Regions from separate parts of the Paenibacillus sp. WLX1005 genome, predicted to be linked through region 2. Evidence: riboswitches for the same ligand, from Rfam matches in the RefSeq annotation. Region 2 holds a riboswitch; each other region holds the start of a gene.
What was found. A riboswitch is a leader RNA that binds a small molecule or an ion and turns the genes downstream of it on or off. The one in region 2 is predicted to bind cyclic di-AMP.
Positions count from the first base shown of each region.

Region 1: another riboswitch for cyclic di-AMP. It lies ahead of kdpF (K(+)-transporting ATPase subunit F); the one in region 2 lies ahead of ACE3MZ_RS22595 (hypothetical protein).
Region 3: another riboswitch for cyclic di-AMP. It lies ahead of ACE3MZ_RS00415 (C40 family peptidase); the one in region 2 lies ahead of ACE3MZ_RS22595 (hypothetical protein).

Region 1 covers NZ_CP176756.1:2,454,673-2,460,412, reverse strand. Annotated here, with positions in the region: gene kdpB (potassium-transporting ATPase subunit KdpB) at 1-166, opposite strand, end outside; gene kdpA (potassium-transporting ATPase subunit KdpA) at 339-2,003, opposite strand; gene kdpF (K(+)-transporting ATPase subunit F) at 2,035-2,115, opposite strand; cyclic di-AMP (ydaO/yuaA leader) riboswitch at 2,403-2,615, opposite strand; cyclic di-AMP (ydaO/yuaA leader) riboswitch at 2,699-2,898, opposite strand; gene ACE3MZ_RS10645 (SMI1/KNR4 family protein) at 3,300-4,847, opposite strand; gene ACE3MZ_RS10640 (DUF4177 domain-containing protein) at 4,954-5,157, opposite strand; gene ACE3MZ_RS10635 (histidine phosphatase family protein) at 5,292-5,740, shown strand, end outside.
Region 2 covers NZ_CP176756.1:5,277,982-5,283,721, forward strand. Annotated here, with positions in the region: gene ACE3MZ_RS22580 (GNAT family N-acetyltransferase) at 1-44, opposite strand, end outside; gene ACE3MZ_RS22585 (hypothetical protein) at 112-435, opposite strand; gene ACE3MZ_RS22590 (oxidoreductase) at 637-1,338, opposite strand; gene ACE3MZ_RS22595 (hypothetical protein) at 1,469-1,882, opposite strand; cyclic di-AMP (ydaO/yuaA leader) riboswitch at 2,004-2,212, opposite strand; gene ACE3MZ_RS22600 (hypothetical protein) at 2,581-3,066, shown strand; gene ACE3MZ_RS22605 (universal stress protein) at 3,180-3,836, shown strand; gene ACE3MZ_RS22610 (DMT family transporter) at 4,034-4,936, shown strand; gene ACE3MZ_RS22615 (hypothetical protein) at 5,303-5,683, opposite strand.
Region 3 covers NZ_CP176756.1:92,851-98,590, reverse strand. Annotated here, with positions in the region: gene ACE3MZ_RS00425 (ATPase domain-containing protein) at 1-835, opposite strand, end outside; gene ACE3MZ_RS00420 (YwhD family protein) at 1,290-1,817, opposite strand; cyclic di-AMP (ydaO/yuaA leader) riboswitch at 2,314-2,452, shown strand; gene ACE3MZ_RS00415 (C40 family peptidase) at 2,464-2,937, shown strand; gene ACE3MZ_RS00410 (GNAT family N-acetyltransferase) at 3,237-3,740, shown strand; gene ACE3MZ_RS00405 (hypothetical protein) at 3,908-4,201, opposite strand; gene motA (flagellar motor stator protein MotA) at 4,390-5,199, shown strand; gene motB (flagellar motor protein MotB) at 5,183-5,740, shown strand, end outside.

The DNA of each region.
Region 1 (5,740 bases), 2.7 Mb from region 2:
CAAATGCGTTTGGAACGAAGATCAGCAGAATGCTGATCACCAATCCAACCTCGACGACAAACATGACCGGATTTTTGATCATAAGCAGCGGGTTTAATTTTACAAACGACTGCTGTAATGCTTTCGTTATCAGTTCCCGGTTCATCACGGAAGCTTGATTTTTCATTGCTGATTCCTCCACCTGATTGTCACTTATTTCTATTGTATGGACATACCTGAATGTACACGTATTGATGTTTGGATTCATGGCGCAGCCTATGTCGTTAATGATATAACGACGTTGGTGATATCACGATATCGCTTGTGGGATACAGCGCGATATATAGCATGTTATGAGATTACAGGGTCAATTGTTCTGCAATCGGCCCCAGTACGAGCGCCGGGAAGAAGGTCAATGCGCCAACCAACACGACGATCACAACGAACACACCACCAAATATCGCTTGATCGGTACGCAGTGTACCGCTGCTTTCTGGAACTGGCGTCTTGGCGAGCAACGAACCAGCAACGGCAAGCAGAGTTACCATCGAAAAGAAGCGTGCTATAAACATGACTGCACCAGTCGAAATATTCCAGAATGGCGTATTATCGCCCAATCCCTCGAACCCTGATCCGTTGTTAGCCGCAGAAGATGTAAATTCGTACAATGCCTGCGTCAATCCATGGAAGCTCGGATTGGAGATTGTATCTGGATAATACGTTAGTGCCAGCGCCGTAGGTGCCAGAATGAGTAGTGGCTGAATTAATAGCGTAACCGCAATCAGCTTCATCTCTTTTCCTTCAATCTTACGACCGAGGAATTCTGGTGTACGCCCAACCATCAGACCGGACAGAAAGACTGATATAATCGCATACATGAGTACGTTCATCATACCGACCCCAGAGCCACCGAAGACTGTATTCAGCATCATATTGCTGATCGTGACCATGCCGCCAAGCGGTGTCAACGTATCGTGCATCGTATTGATTGCGCCTGTTTCAGAAGCAGTCGTTACGACCGAATACAATGATGATTGCTCTACGCCAAAGCGTACTTCTTTCCCTTCCATCGAACCTGCACTTTGCTGCAATCCAAGCTGATTGATCAGCGGATTGCCCTGATGCTCGGCGTATAGCGATACGCTCAGCATAACGATAAACATCATCGCCATCGAAACGAACAATACGCGTCCCTGCTTCAGATTATTCACCATACGTCCATACGTAAAAGGCAGCGACATCGGTACAAGCAGCATCAACAGCATTTGCAGCATATTACTAAAACCGTTCGGATTCTCAAATGGATGTGCGGAGTTGGCACCGAAGAAGCCACCGCCGTTGTTGCCCAGTTCTTTGATCGCTAGGAAGCTGCCGATTGGTCCCATACCAATCTCTTGCTGTGCACCCTGCATCGTATTGGCAGTAACCGACGTTTGCATCGTTTGCGGTACGCCCAGACTGATAAATACCAGCGCAGCCACAATTGCCAGTGGTAACAAAATGCGTGTAATTGCCCGTGTCAGATCGACGAAAAAGTTACCAAGTGGCTTGCCTGCCAGCCCACGAATAAATGCGATTGCTACAGCAATACCAGTAGCTGGTGACATGAACATCATTAGAATGATCGCTGTCATTTGCGAGAACAGCGACAATCCACTTTCTCCGCTATAATGCTGCAAATTTGTATTTGTCATAAAACTGATTGCCGTGTTAAACGCTAAGTCCGGGCTCATCGCTGCGATCCCCGCAGGATTCATCGGCAGCTTGTCCTGCAATCGAAAAACGATATATACAATCAAAATCAGAATTGTATTGCTCACTAGCAACGCTGCGGCGTATTGTTTCCACGTTTGGTTGCTCTGGCGAATACCGCCTATTTTAAAAATCAATTTCTCCAGTGGTCCGAACCAGCGATCCAGACGCCCCGGATTATAATCAAATACGCGAGCCATATACAAGCCCATTGGACGAGCCAGTAACAGCGCGATTAATAAAGTAACAGCAACTCCGATGTATGCTAACATACTCACTCCACTCTCTTCTGTTGGTTTCGGTTTAGAATTTCTCGGGATAGATCAGGGCATAACATAGATACAACAGTACGCCTGCAATGATAATCCATAATAACCAGGTCATTGTTCCTTCCCTCTTTCCCCGATCACTCTGGACGACCATTCTCCCAGTCCTCCAAGCGCGAATGCAATGAGTAGTATCAACACAATCATGATTAAATCTAGCATGGTACGTAACTCCTTCAATCCAAATTAATTACTTGTTAATATCGTATATATCCGGAAATTGGGCGCAAAAAAAGAAGCCTCGGTAAAATGGAACTTTTCACCGGGCTTCTCCTATGGACCGCACGAAACCTGCACAGTCATAACATGATGACTGCAATCGTTTCGCCGGTTCAAGCCGGATATAAGTTCTCCCTGATTCGCTGACGAGGTTAGCTGTCGGGTTCGGGCTGGAAGATTGCCCGTTCCGGTCACTACCGGAATTCACCCCATGTCTATACTGTACAAAGCGGTTGCCTAAGCAATACCAGCCTATACAGCGTGACGATTGGTTCCCCCGCTTTCCGGCGGATAGACGATGAAGCTGCCCACCATTCGGAAATTAAGCGCAATTGATTGTACAAGGTTCAGAATGTTCCCAAAAGAGCACAAGAAAACACAGAGCTTTGTTTACCCTGTGTCATGTAGGCACAAGTTCCACACTCCTCTCTCGACTTCTGCTTACGAGGTTAGCTGTCGGATTCGGGCGGTGAGAGTCGCCCTACCATCAGCGCCGGTCCCATGGTTACCGGTGCTGACGGATTCACCCCGTGCAGTCTAACGGCGGCTCTCACACCTCCGTCATACTACAGATTGGTTCCCCCGTTTTCCGGCATGACCGGAAACTCAGCAATACAAGAACAAGAAACATTGTTATACGTTGGTTTATTCTGAACAATAGCGATTCCCGTTACCGGTGAATCTCTAAATCCTGAAATGTATATTACGCCTGTCGCACCCAAGAGTAAAGTGGATCAAAAAGGCAAAAAAAGCCCTTTTTGCCCGCAAGTTTGATTTTTAAAACTTTAGTAAATTGCTACCTATCGCAGGCTAGTTTTTCCTCTGTTTTGCTCGCGTTTGCTCACTTTTTACATTTTGTTTCAACATATCACGCATCGTTTTCGTAACTGAATGAAACAAGATATGTCATTATTTTCAATGTCATTTGTAAGCCTATGTATTCATAAATACTACTCTGCGTGGATATGATAGACACGCCAAAAAACCGAAGCACAATGAGTGCTCCGGCAGGTATTTGTTTACTTAGCGGCGGTTGTAATTCGACCAGACTTCTCTCTGCTCATCGGTTACATCACCAATCAAACTGGAAAAATCGACATTCTGCACAAAGCCATCTTTTACCTGATCGAATTGTACAAAGCTACCGAGAAAACTGCGCAGTGTCGGCGAGGAGGTGATGTTCACCAATTCCCCTATATCCGTATTTTGCAACAGACTTAACTTTTGCAAAGATGGCAAATGTGCCAACGCAGAAGCGTCATCCAGACGTACATTTTGTAACGATAGTTCCTGTAATTGATCCAATGCACGTAGATGCTCGACATCGTTCCAAGCAGCACCGTTGACCTTCAAGGAAGTTAACGGTAAGGTGGCAATCTGCTGCCAGTCCTGCAATCGCCAGGCATAGGCTTCGTTCACCGTTAAATGACGTAATTGACGCATGCTACTGATGATCTGCGCCGTCTCGTGCGAAGGTGATGAGATTGTCAAATCGGTCAATGTAGCGATCCCTGTTAACGGACGATAGTCTTCAACAGGGGTATCGCTACAATCCAGTTGCGTAAGACGTGGCAGTTCAGCCAGAGGGCTTAGATCACTCACTGCTGTGCCCGAAATGTTCAAATAATACAAATAAGGCAACCGAGACAATGGACGCAGATCGCTAATCGGATTTTTGATCAAATACAGATTCTTCAATTCCCGGCAATGAACAAGCGGCTGGATATCCGTCACCTGATTGCGTGACAAACTCAGCTCACGTACTTCCTTGCATCGTTCCAATCCACTTACATCGGTCAAATTTTCATCGGTCAAATAGATGCGATACTGACGTTCAAAGTCTTCTGGAGCTGCATTTTCCATACGAATCAAATCCTGCCATGGCAAAGACAAGCGCCCCATCCAATCTGCAAATTCCGTCGCCGAGGCAGGAACAGATGTCGAGGATACTACGTCGCCCAGTGCAAACTGCTGAGCATCCCGCAACAGTCGCGCCTGATCATTGCGTCCATACATCCAGTATCCCATGCCATCTTCTTGCTCGACTGTATAATTACCTTCACGCACTGTGTTGCGCATGAAATGGATAAATTCACCCAAATTATGAGCGATGACAAATTTCGTTTCTTCATCACGCCCAAAGTTAATTACCTGACCGACAACTCCGTTCTCATCAGGGTCCAGATCAATACCAAGATGATTCCCACCACCATCATGGCAAAATGGAATCCATTTGCGGTTAATATATTGCTCCTTGACCCAACCGGAAGGAATCGAATAATGATCACCAAGCTCCTGATAATCACTCTCCAAATCAGACCAAATTTTCCACTCGCTGAGCATTTCGTTCAAGCTCAGAAATTGCAGCCCAAAAAACAATCCTGGACCGCTGCGGGATTCACCGTTATGCGTATGATATAGCTGCTTCCATTCATCTGGAAATGTAATATTCATCGCTTGCTCTACTTGAGCAATTTCCACATCGCCAGCAGGCGGCAGCAAAAAATCTTCCAGGCTGCTTAACTCGGTACGTAAAATGGATTTGATCTCTTCCATCCATGTTCCGATCATGCGATTGCCTCCTCTGTATGGCGTTTGTCATTGCCAAACGCAGTTGTCATGTTTCGTTTTAACGTTTTTAACAGGTCCCATATGGTTATGTAACCGTTATCGAGAGTTAATCCAGCAGTGCACTGCGTTTGAAGATTAGAATAACTTCACGCGAGCTGCCTTGCGAAATGGTTGTATCAAAGGAAGACACCAGCTCCCAGCCGTCAAAGCCGAGGTCGTTCAACGTTCCTTGCAGATCGTCCATATCGACTTTGCCACCAAGAAAACCACCCGGTTCCAATTTTATCGTTTTATATTCCCATTGACTCATGTTATGATCTTCCTTTCTGAAGCAATTATACGGTTCCTATCGGAAATGGGTATAATCATTATTGTAGCATATTACGAATAAGGAGTTACACACGACCCCTAATGAAGACTATTGGACTTGTCCGACATTTCAAAGTGAATAAGGAGTTTCCGATCCGGCAGATGGTCACCGTCAGCGAACTGGTCACTTGGCTTGAAGAATATGATGTAGCCGAGATCGAATTGGGCACGACGGATCTACGCGGGCTGAACTGGGAACTATGCTTTGCCAGCGATCTGCCGCGTGCAATCAAGACAGCGCAGTCTATTTATTCTGGCGAGATTATCATTATGCCAGAGCTGCGTGAGATTACACCGCCTACGTTTAATACCGAGCTGCGTTTTCCATTTATCGGCTGGGCTGCTTTCGCTCGTATCGCGCCGTTATTAAGCAGACGGTACAAGCGTATGGTTGCCGAAGCGAACGCACGAATCGATCGGGCGCTGGATGTTATTCTCGCATCCGAAGCGGAGCATATTCTCATTGTCAGCCATTGGGCACTTATGCTGTATATGCGTAAGCAGCTGATCAAGCGCGGATTTAC
Region 2 (5,740 bases):
AGCTTATGTTCCGCGACCGGTTTAAGTTCCGGGTTACTATTCATACCAACCTCCTGCTGTTCGGGCATTGCCGCCGCTCGGCGACGTTGCCCTTCATTTTACAGCTCATTCCTACTTCTTCAGTACACCGGCTGCATGACGCAGCGCTGCCATTGCCTGTTTGACAAAGGCGCGATTTTCCGGCTCCCATTCATTCGGATCGTCCATAAACGAATCCTCGATAAAATCCTCCAGCCCACTGGCGATCTTCTTGCGTTCTGCCGGGCTAACATTTCCTTTACCACGCAATGTTTGCACCGCTGTGCGCATGTGACGGCACGATTGCTGCACAAAAGCATAATCGTCCTTGTCCCATGCTTTCGGGTTATCCATATCGTAAAAGGCAATCCATTTCTCAATCTGGGTTGCCGCCTGTTTGTCGTCCAATTGAGGCATGATCCATTCTCCATTTCGCGGCAGCATCCTGCTGCCCATCATCTTAATCTGGCGCGATCATCATTTCGTATTCTTGTACACCGTGCAAGCAGGCTTACCTTGTTGCCTGCCCAATACAGCAAACTACCGAAATATGCACATTCGCCAACCTTTATTGTATCCTCTTTGCCCGATGACGTATAGTATGCGCGAATATCGGATTCAGGAAGTAACCCGCTGCGTTGCGGAACCCGGAACATCTCCCAGCTCATGCAGACGATCGGAGTTGTACACATGTACACCCCGCTTCTCCATGCACGCCATCCGGTATAGCGCCCTCGCTACCTTTTCGGCAGGGATTGCTTTGTACTTGGCTAACGCCCCGCCCATAAGCGGCGACAGCACTTTGGCGAGAGCGGCACCGATGCGCTCGCCAGTACGTAATTCTTGTCGTTCCCCGAGCAATAGTGAGGGACGCGCTGTGGAGAAAGACGGATAATCCAGCCCAACCAGCTTGTGCTCCAACTCACCTTTGATACGGTTATAAAATATCTTGGATGTGCGATCTGCTCCCATCGCGCTCACTAGCAACAGCTGGGTTGCGCCTTGCCGCTTCGCCAGTTCTGCTACGCGCAGCGGATACGTCACATCGATCCGGTACATATTGTCCTGTGTACCGGCTTGTTTGATCGTAGTACCTAGACAGCAGTACACATCATCAGCAACCAGGTCGTCCAGATGGTCGTCCAGCCGCTCGTAATCTACGAGGATCTGGGTAATGCGGGGCGTGTTGTCCCATTCCGGCACACGTTTGCGCACCAGAACGACGATTTGCCGATATTCCGGCGCGTCCAGCAGTATAGAAGTTAGCGCGCTGCCTACCAATCCGGTTGCTCCAGCAATGAGTGCTACTTTGTCCGTCATACGATCATCTCCAAACTTCATAAGTGTAAGTATGTACCGCCTGCTACCGATAAGAACGGCATGCAGCGGCATGATGGTGGATTCTTTATCATTATACCCGCTTCTAGTGGAGATGAGCCTGTGCGCCCTGTCACAACAAAAAGGCGACACTGCCGCCATTCGTATGGACAATATGATCCGCGCCCAGACCTTTGTAAATCATGCGTGAATTGCTACTTTCGGTAATGACATAGATCGGATCGCTCGTCCATGAACGGCACATCTGGATATAACGGCAGCACAGGGGCAAGCTCCGTTCAAACAGATATACTTTACCGACCGTCATCTGCGGCAAACACCACTCATCCTGACGCTGAGTATCCAGCAGCAGCACATGATGGATGCCCATCCGTTCCATTTTAACTTTCTCACTATAGCTGTTCACGATCGCGGCAAAATCAATACCTTTTACTTTGAGCAGCTGCATAAACTGCTCTCCTGCCCGCGTCGCCGGAGATACCAGCACATAGGGCCTTGGTAACTCCGATTCCTGCTCCAACTCCATCTCTTTTCTCCTCCAATGTGTGAAGGCAAACAAAAAAGAAGCGCACAAGAGGTACCCTCGCCGCTTCTCAGGCATTCCGAACAGCACACACCTGTGTCCTACCGGATGTCATGATCATTGTCGCCTCTCTTAATTCAGCTTACGAGGTTAGCTGACGGATTCGGGAGTAAGAGTCTCCCTACGGATTCGATGCTGTTATACATAACAGGCATCTTTGTTCCGATTCACCCCTGAAAAGCACCTACTGGCACTTCTCGCTGGTTCCCCCGCTCTCCGCACGAATCTGCCCGGATGGCAGTACAGCGTACAGACATTCAGCTGGTAACAGCATACGAATATCATCGTATGCCGAAATTTATGAACTCGAGACGAATCATACTCCCGTCCACGATCAAAGTAAAGGCAGACGGAATGCGGTTTTGTGCCAATTTGATGGTTTAGGCACATGATGCAATGACTTTTCTCTCGTATTCGCCTGCTTACGCCATATTATTTCATTTTCCTGCAATTTTGTGAAAAGAACAGAAAAACGGAGCATTATGATGATGCGGCTATGAATCGCTAGGATGAATCCGATTACATGAGCATCTTCCATCCCAAATCGGCAGGGATCACGGTTAGATTTCGTTTACGCTATCACGGATATGCCCTATGATGGCTCACAACGAAACCTTACATTACAAGGAGTGTATGTAAAAATGATCATGACTGCTGTTCCGCTGGTTGAAAATCTCGTCCGTTCCCATTGTTCTGTTGTTGATACTGCGCGTATTCGGCATATGGAGCTGTTTGTGTATGATCATCAACGGCTGGCATTGCCGGATCATTGCGAATTTCTGCATTGCGGATTGCTGCGTGTCTGCGGAAATGGTGTAGCAGGCTGGGCGGAATTTGAATTTTCCGACGGTACGACCCATCTTGATCTGGTGAAATGGGCATCTGTCTTCACTCGGTTAAAAGGACAGACGAGCTTGCAGGCGATACAGTATATTCAGCAGCATGAGTCGCAATGGGGCTTCACCCGTACGCATCTGGCAGGCGAAGCACTGGTAGACTGGCATAAAAGTCTGCTTGGTACTGCAAATGCTGAAAAGAGTAGCTTGGATGCGGGTAGCGTAGCGTCTTCTTTACCAGTGGAACGAAATTTTTTGAATCATTATTGCAGCGCATATTATTCTTTTTAGTCTGTGGTGGTTAAGTGTCTGTATAGGCGTGAACAAACGGCTTGTTAGCCGCTTTGGGTCACAGAGGTCCGATATATGACAATTGATACTTATATAAAGGGGCGTTACAGGTCATGCACGAAGAAAAGATCATGGTCGGTGTACATTACAATCTGAATGGTGAACGGCTGATCCGGCGCGGTATCCGGCTTGCCCAGCTGCTTCAGGCACCACTGATCGTACTGAGTATACTGGATGAACCCGTGAGCGAATTGGATATGGACGACCAGAATTATTACAACAGCTGGAAAAAACTGACCGAAGAAGCCGGGGGCAACTTTATGGTCGTTCAGCGCGAAGGACGCGATCTCTCAGAAGCGATTGCGACGGCAGCACACCGCAGTCAAGTCACCCAGCTCATTATCGGGCAATCGGTTCGTTCCTTCTGGGAAGAAATGACCGGGAGTTCGCTAATTAACGATCTGCTGGAGCAGCTGGGGGCAATCGATCTACATATCGTTGCGGTACAGCGAATGAAAGCCAATCTGGAAGAGACGCACGAGGATGGAGTCGAGGTAGACGTGATTCATACGCCGAAGGGCTACCAGATTCGCTACGAAACCGATAAGCCGATTGTGGCGGAAGGTGTCTTTTTCAAAAAGATGCATACGGATTTTGAAAATGGATTATTAAAGTTGCATATTGATGGGGAGTATCAGTATTTGAAGGTGTCAAAAGGGACGCTGGTGGATGCCGAACCACTGGAGCGAATGTTGGATATGCAGGATTAAGATGTCTTCTTCTGAGTACTTGAGTATGGATATTGAATATCAAATGATTCCAAGAAACAGCCGAGTGAGATTCGCATCTGTATCTCCGGCTGTTTCTTGGATTGCCCTTTCCATGCAAAAAGCGTATGATGTAACGTGCTGACTGACATCATATGGTAGCTTTTACGCGTTTGCGGATGGAAAGGAAGGGAAGCACGTTGAACACATTAACACCAATGAAACGGGTGGCGCTGATTGCGTCGCTGGTCTTTTTATGGGGGATTTCTTGGTCGATTTATAAAGTAGCGCTTGCCTATACACCGCCGGTGCTGTTTGCCGGACTTCGTACGCTGATTGGCGGATTGCTGCTGATCATCATTATGTTGCCGCGCAGACGGCTGATCCGCTGGAAGCAAAACTGGCGTGCTTATGCCATTTCGGGCTTGTTAAATGTGGCGTTATTTTATGGATTACAAACGGTGGGACTGATGTATCTGCCATCCGGATTGTTCTCGGTGCTTGTCTATTTGCAGCCCGTACTCGTCGGACTATTTGCTTGGATGTGGCTCGGTGAATCCATGTCATGGCGCAAAGTCATTGGCTTGCTGCTAGGTTTCGCCGGGGTGATCTCGGTGAGTGCAGGCGGCTTCTCCGGTCATGTCGCTGTCGTTGGCGTTGTGCTAGCTCTTGTCACAGCATTAAGCTGGGCGCTGGGTACTGTATTTATCAAAAAAGCCAATCAGACAACCGATGCACTTTGGATGGTCGCCTTCCAATGTACATTAGGTGGTGCGTTACTAACTGCCGCTGGTTCTGTTACAGAAAACTGGTCGGATATTACGTGGAATGCACCGTATTGGTTCGGGCTGATCTTTGGTATTATTTTCGGGATTGCGCTGTCGTGGATGATCTACTTCACACTGGTTGGTGCAGGTGATGCGAGCAAGGTCGCTTCGTACACCTTCCTTGTGCCGCTGTTGTCGGTATTCATCGGTACATTGTTGCTGCACGAGCCATTCACTTGGTTCCTGCTGCTCGGTCTGGTGTTGATCGGAGTGAGCATCTATCTGGTCAACCGCAAGCCGCGTCGTACATCCGTGCTGGCAGGCGTTGATAGGTAAGGATCGGGATGGATGTTCATACAATGATGATTAGCGCTGCAAGGTATGGTGGATACGATGTACTCAATACAATGTGCCAAATACGATAGGCGCTACACAGTTGAACATAAACAGCTTATTCGTCTGATGATGAATAAGCTGTTTTTTGTATTTTCAGTTGAGTATGTCAAATGCGTGATCCTTTGTGTTGTATTCCGTGTACGATGTTGTTTTCTGTTTTCTTGTATTACTGCTTCTTTTGATCGTTTTTTCTCTTTCTTCTATATAAAAGAATTTACCAAACACGTCACATATCATGCGTCGATTCTATAGACATTATCCTATGAAAAACTTCTACTTCCAAAATGATGACCTTACTATCGAATCTCAAATCACTTCGTACCGATCCGGCTGTGAAGCGCCGCTAGTTAATCCCGGTACATAGCCGTCTTCTAGCACCGTAATAACTGCAAGTTCACATCCATGCCAGAGCAGAAAACTAGCACCCGGTTCTAGCAAGGCAAATGCAGCCTGTTGCAGCAAGCGCATCTCTCCATACGTATTCCACGACTGCTCCACTATTCCGGTTATACGCAGCTGAATATCCCACGCATGCAGCTGCTCGTCCTCGTCCCTACGCTCTATCGATTCGGCTGCAATCTGAACGCGGTCGGTCACCATCTCGCCTTCTACTGCATAAAACCATTGCCTGTGCGGCAATTGCGCAGGGTCAATATTCCATTCAATCCATACTGGAATAGGGTTCATTGTAATCTCCTCCTTGATCTAGTAAGACTTTGTACAGATTGGTGTAGATTTCTGTAG
Region 3 (5,740 bases), 390 kb from region 2:
ATAAGAGATAGCGATAATTGGCTTTGCTGTTCGTATCGATCATATATACACTACTACGCGGAATGCCGCCACCCAACATCTCATCTAATGTCTTAATACCCGTAGACAGTACATCGCTCTCGTTGATCAGAATCTTGTCTTCTGCCATCGACAGTGACGGTACGATATACACACCCTGATTTAGAAACTTATACGTATGCTCGCCTTCCATAATACGAGTACCACGCATCTTCAGCACTTCGATTGTACGCTTGCGGTACTTCTCCATTAGCGGCTTCAGCGATAGACGGATAATACCATCACAAATGTAATTCTCAAACGGTACATTGGATTCACCGATCTCCGAATATTCACGGATAAAGAGCGAAGTCAGCGAGTGTTTACGCATAATATTACGAATTGTATACACATTGTTTCGCACCTGATCACCGCTACTCACGAGACGGAATAGACTGATACTATCGATTACCACGCGTTTGCAACCGATCTCACTGACTACACTTTCAAAAATACCGCCCGGCTGTAACATTTGATCCAGCAAAATATCTGGCTCCATACAAATAACGCGCAGCTTATTCTCTCTTTCAAGCTGACGCAAATCCCATCCAAACCCCTTTACATCTTCGTAAATTTGTTCGGGCAATTCTTCAAACGTAATATAGATACCAGGCTCGTTAAACGAAACCGCACCTTCCACTAGAAATTGTATGCCTACCGTCGTCTTGCCGGTTCCTGGTTCGCCTTCCAAAATCACGACAGATCCCGGCGGTATACCTCCGTACAGAATATCATCCAGTCCTGGTATACCCGTATGAATAGCACTAGTGTTGTTCATATATTGCTCCCTCCATCTGTAGCATAGTTTAGTCACGCAAGGGTTAGCTTTTCCTACGAAGATGACTGTACAGCAATTATAACAACGTAAGGCACCTTGAAGAAAGGAATTTCCCATTTTTATAACGAGTCAAAAGCATTTAATCATTTATACCCTTTTTTTCCAGTTTATCATGGTCATTTTTCATAATTTGAATAAATTTGTACAGAAAATACAGCGAGTACAGCTGATTATTTCAAATTTTATTGAATAATGATGAATATTTATGCAAAAAGACTGGAAATCAGTTGATCTCCAGCCTCATGTTGTGTACATCGTTTGTGGGCAATATAGTATTGGCGTACGATAATAACGATTTTGTGCGCGCCAAATGGACATTACCATGTGTTGCTTCATCAGATAGTCCTGACATTCAGGATCTCATTCGTATTCACATTTGGCGAGTCATCGAACGTCAGCCTTCTAGCGCTTCTTTTAATTCCTCTGGCGAACGGTTCCACCAGTCTTCATTATGCGTAGACAAGAGCTTTTTCAAAGCTGCTTTGTCTTCGCTACCTAGTTCACTCAGCATAATACGGCGTTTAATCGCATAGTCCAATTTGTTGACGTGATCGGCGAGAATTTTCCAGCCTCTTTTTTCTTCTTCATTAATCCACATTTCACATGCGGTTGCTCCAGCATAACTGCCGCCTTCCGGCTGCTTGTCTACCGCTACCCAAACGACCCATACTTGACGTCCATCTACTACGTCTTCGCGATTGGCGCTGAATTTGATCCCACGCTCTACTTTACTTTTCGCATGCATCGCGCCAATATCAATACTGGCTTCGCCGCGGTCAATAATAATAGGAGAAACATTGTTGAGATTGATAGAACCAGCACCAAAACCTTTGTGTTTCGTACTCTTGGCGCTACTGCTAATAATATTTAAAGACATTGATTTTTTGGCAGGTTGTTGTTCAGGTTGTTGATTTTGATCCATGATAAAAATAACTCCTTTTCTGTTCAAGTATGAACCGATATCTTCATATGATTGATTTTACCATGATTGTAGCGGTTTGGGGTCAAAAAGCCAATTCTACGCCGCTTATGTCATATAAAGTATCAAAAAATTAAAACAAATATCGGCAAAAGTCTAAAGTTTACAAAAAAATGACCGAAAAAAAGGAAAGTAATCACGAATCATCCAGTTTGCGCGTAAACAATCATCACTTTACGCTTAAAAATGAATTTTTTTTAATAAATGTAATCCCTTTATTGGCGCGGTTTTCACCATGCCATGTCATAAAGATGACAATAATTTTCATAGAAAAACAGTTATCAAACGTTGCCAAAGTAAAAAAGCTCTGTTAGAATAAACCCAGCGAGTTTTTAGTAACAACTTTGTAAACTTTAGAAGGTTATCTTGTAACTTTTACCAGAAAAGCTGAATTTTGTCGAAAAAGTTGGATATCGTCATACGTCATACGGTGCATTAATCAAGCGTAAAGCCAAATTCCGTGGCACCGGGAAACGGGGGAACCGTTTTGGGTGAATTGATCTTGCAAGAGAGGGATCATAGGGGAAGCCTTCTACCGAATCCTTAAGCTAACCTCGTAGGCATTGGAAGGGGACAAATGATTTTGAACATGAAAAAGAAACTAACCGCCGCACTTATGGGATTCGCAATTGCATTTACTGTTATGGGGAATAGCAGTGCACATGCTGATTCCAAAATGGACCAGATCATTGATCCAGCAATGGGAACACCGTACCGCATCGGGGGAACTTCATTTAACGGTTTCGATTGCTCCGGATTCACTCAATATGTATTCGGTAAAATGAACATCGATCTGCCGCGTCAATCCACATCGCAATTCCAAGTAGGCGACGCAGTAAGCAGAGACAATCTGCAAGCTGGAGACCTCGTCTTCTTCAACACGACTGGAGCAGGAGTTTCACATGTTGGAGTCATGGTAAGCAGCACGCAATTTGCACATGCTTCTACATCCAGAGGCGTACGCATCGACAACCTGAGCATGGACTACTATGCAGAACGTTATGTCGGCGCAAAACGCGTAATGAGCAACTACAGCTTTGACACGTTTGCAACCGACAATTAATATACGACTTTTATCTGTTTGATCATTTTTATTTATTAACCGTAAGAGATTCCCGCCAGAATCTTTTGCGGTTTTTTTATTTTGTTCTATACTATATAAACGAAGAAAATATTGGATTAGTTACACTTTTTCATTAAAAAGTTAAATAAGATTTTGGAACAACATCTATAATTATGTCTACTACTTATTAAACATCTCATAATTATGGTAAACACATTTTCCATTATTTATTTGAATTATTTTTTAATTTATACCCGTGTTTTGCGTTGTTAAATCATATGGTAAAGGAGCAATCTTTTATGCCCGTTTCCCTAACCCCACCCTTTGCAGTTACGCCAATGACGGAAGCTCATGCGGCTGATATTTGTACATGGGTATATGAGGCGCCGTACGATATTTATGGCTGGATGCCGTGGGAGCAAATGAAGCAACTGGAGGTCGAGTTTGGCGATCCACAGCTGCGTCACCAGCAATATGCTTCTGTAATGGACGCCGATGGTGTGTTATGTGGCTTTGCTCAATTTTTCCCGCTAGAAGGTACGATCAGATTAGGGGTTGGCATGCGACCTGATCTGTGTGGTAACGGGTATGGTGAACATTTTGTCCGCGTTATTACTCAGGAAGCAATCACACGTCAACCTGAAGCAGAGATTGATTTGGAAGTCCTCACCTGGAATCAGCGCGCTATTCGCACATACCAAAAGGCTGATTTTCATATTACCGATACGTATGACCGCCGCACACCAGATGGCATGAAGCCATTTTACTGTATGGTGTATGAGCAAGGTGAAGATACAGCGTAATCTGTAACCTCTATCAAGAAACTCTGTATATCGAATATCGGTAACGACATTATGATTCTCGCTCTCTACTTAATGCCAAAAGACCAGATCGCTTAGAGAAGCATGCAGCTATCTCCCACAATCTGGTCTTTTTGATTTACCCATTTATATTCATATCACGGTCTTCATCAGATGAGCGGAACAAAGGTCATTTCCGTTTCTCCAATCAAAATATCGATCCGGTGTGTATCTGCTGCATAAATGACCACTCCGCTACCAACCTGAATGGAAGGTTCGGAACCCAGCGCATAAAAAAGATCCTCTGCCAGCGCTTCCTGTACTTCCCGACGCTCATCCGGTTGCAGTCCTGCCCATTCTTCCGGCGGCATCTGAAAAAACAGATAACAATCGGGAATCAAGTCCAGTGCTGTCGTCAAATCTGTCAGTATATCCTCATACTCGCGTCCATGCTTCACGCCCATAACGAACCTCCAGTCCATCTGTCAATATTGTTACAATTGCCAACTTCTTTCCATTATAACTCAAAAAACTCTTCATAAAGCATCATATTCTGTCGATAACAAAAGTATCAGCGAATGAAGCAATGCCATCATTCCATGGAAGAGAATGATGCAGGCAATACAACATATACTCATGGACGAGGTGTATTATGCAAATTTCAACAATTCTTGGTCTGGTACTCGGGGTTCTCTCTCTAGTTGTCGGTATGATCCTCAAGGGTGCTCCCCTGGTCAGTCTGGTTAATAACCCAGCTGCTTATGTTATCATCCTCGTAGGTACAGCCGCAACGATCTTTATGGCTTTCCCGATGCCCGAAGTCAAACGTGTTCCGAAGCTGTTCGGGATCATTTTCAAAAACCAGACCCTGCTCGACAAAAAGGAACTGGTTCGTACATTCATGGATTGGGCTTCGATTACTCGCCGCGAAGGTTTACTGGCGCTGGAGTCCAAAGTTGAAGAAATCGACAATTCCTTTCTCCGCAATGGAATGCGGATGATCATTGATGGTAATGATCAGGAGTTTGTGCAGGATGTACTGATGGAAGATATTAATGCTACCGAGGAACGTCACCGCTCTGGCGCGTTGATCTTCTCACAGGCGGGTATGTATGCTCCTACACTCGGGGTACTCGGTGCGGTTGTCGGTCTGATCGCCGCCCTTGCCGATTTGAGTGATATGGAAAAGCTCTCCCACGCGATCGCTGGTGCGTTTATCGCAACGGTTCTCGGTATCTTTACCGGTTATGTATTGTGGCATCCGATGGCCAATAAATTGAAGCGTCTGTCCAAAGCAGAAGTGGAGATTAAGCTGATGATGGTCGAAGGTTTGCTATCGATTCAATCCGGCGTATCGACCATGGCAATCAGTCAAAAACTGGCAGTGTTCCTGACTCCAACGGAAAAAATTGAGCTAGAGGGACAACAGGAAGGAGGCGGCGGCGGTGAGCAAGAAGGGTAAACGACATGAACCCCATGAGGAGCATGCCGATGAGAGCTGGTTGCTCCCCTATTCCGACTTGATGACCCTGCTGTTAGCACTCTTTATTACTCTGTTCTCCATGAGCTCGCTGGATGCTGCCAAGTTCCAACAGATGGCCAAAGCAATGAGCGCTGCCTTTACAGGCGGTAGTGGTGTACTGGATGAGAATGCGATGGCTCCAACAGAAGGTGAAGTTCCGAGCAAAAATCAACAAGACAATACCGCAGCCGCAGCTGACAATTCCGAACAAAAGTCTTCTCAGCAAAAACTGCGTGCAGCACTGCAAAAGCAGGAACAACAAGATCTGGAGAATCTCAAACGCAAACTGGATCAGTATATCAAAGAAAACGGACTCAGCTCTCAGTTAACGACCAAGCTGAACCAGTCTGAACTGAAAGTAACAATTAGCGATAATACGCTGTTCGCTTCCGGTCAGGCAACGGTCAAAACCGATTCTCGTATGCTAGCCAAATCCTTATCCTCTATTTTACAAGCGATTCCGGATTATGATATTATCGTC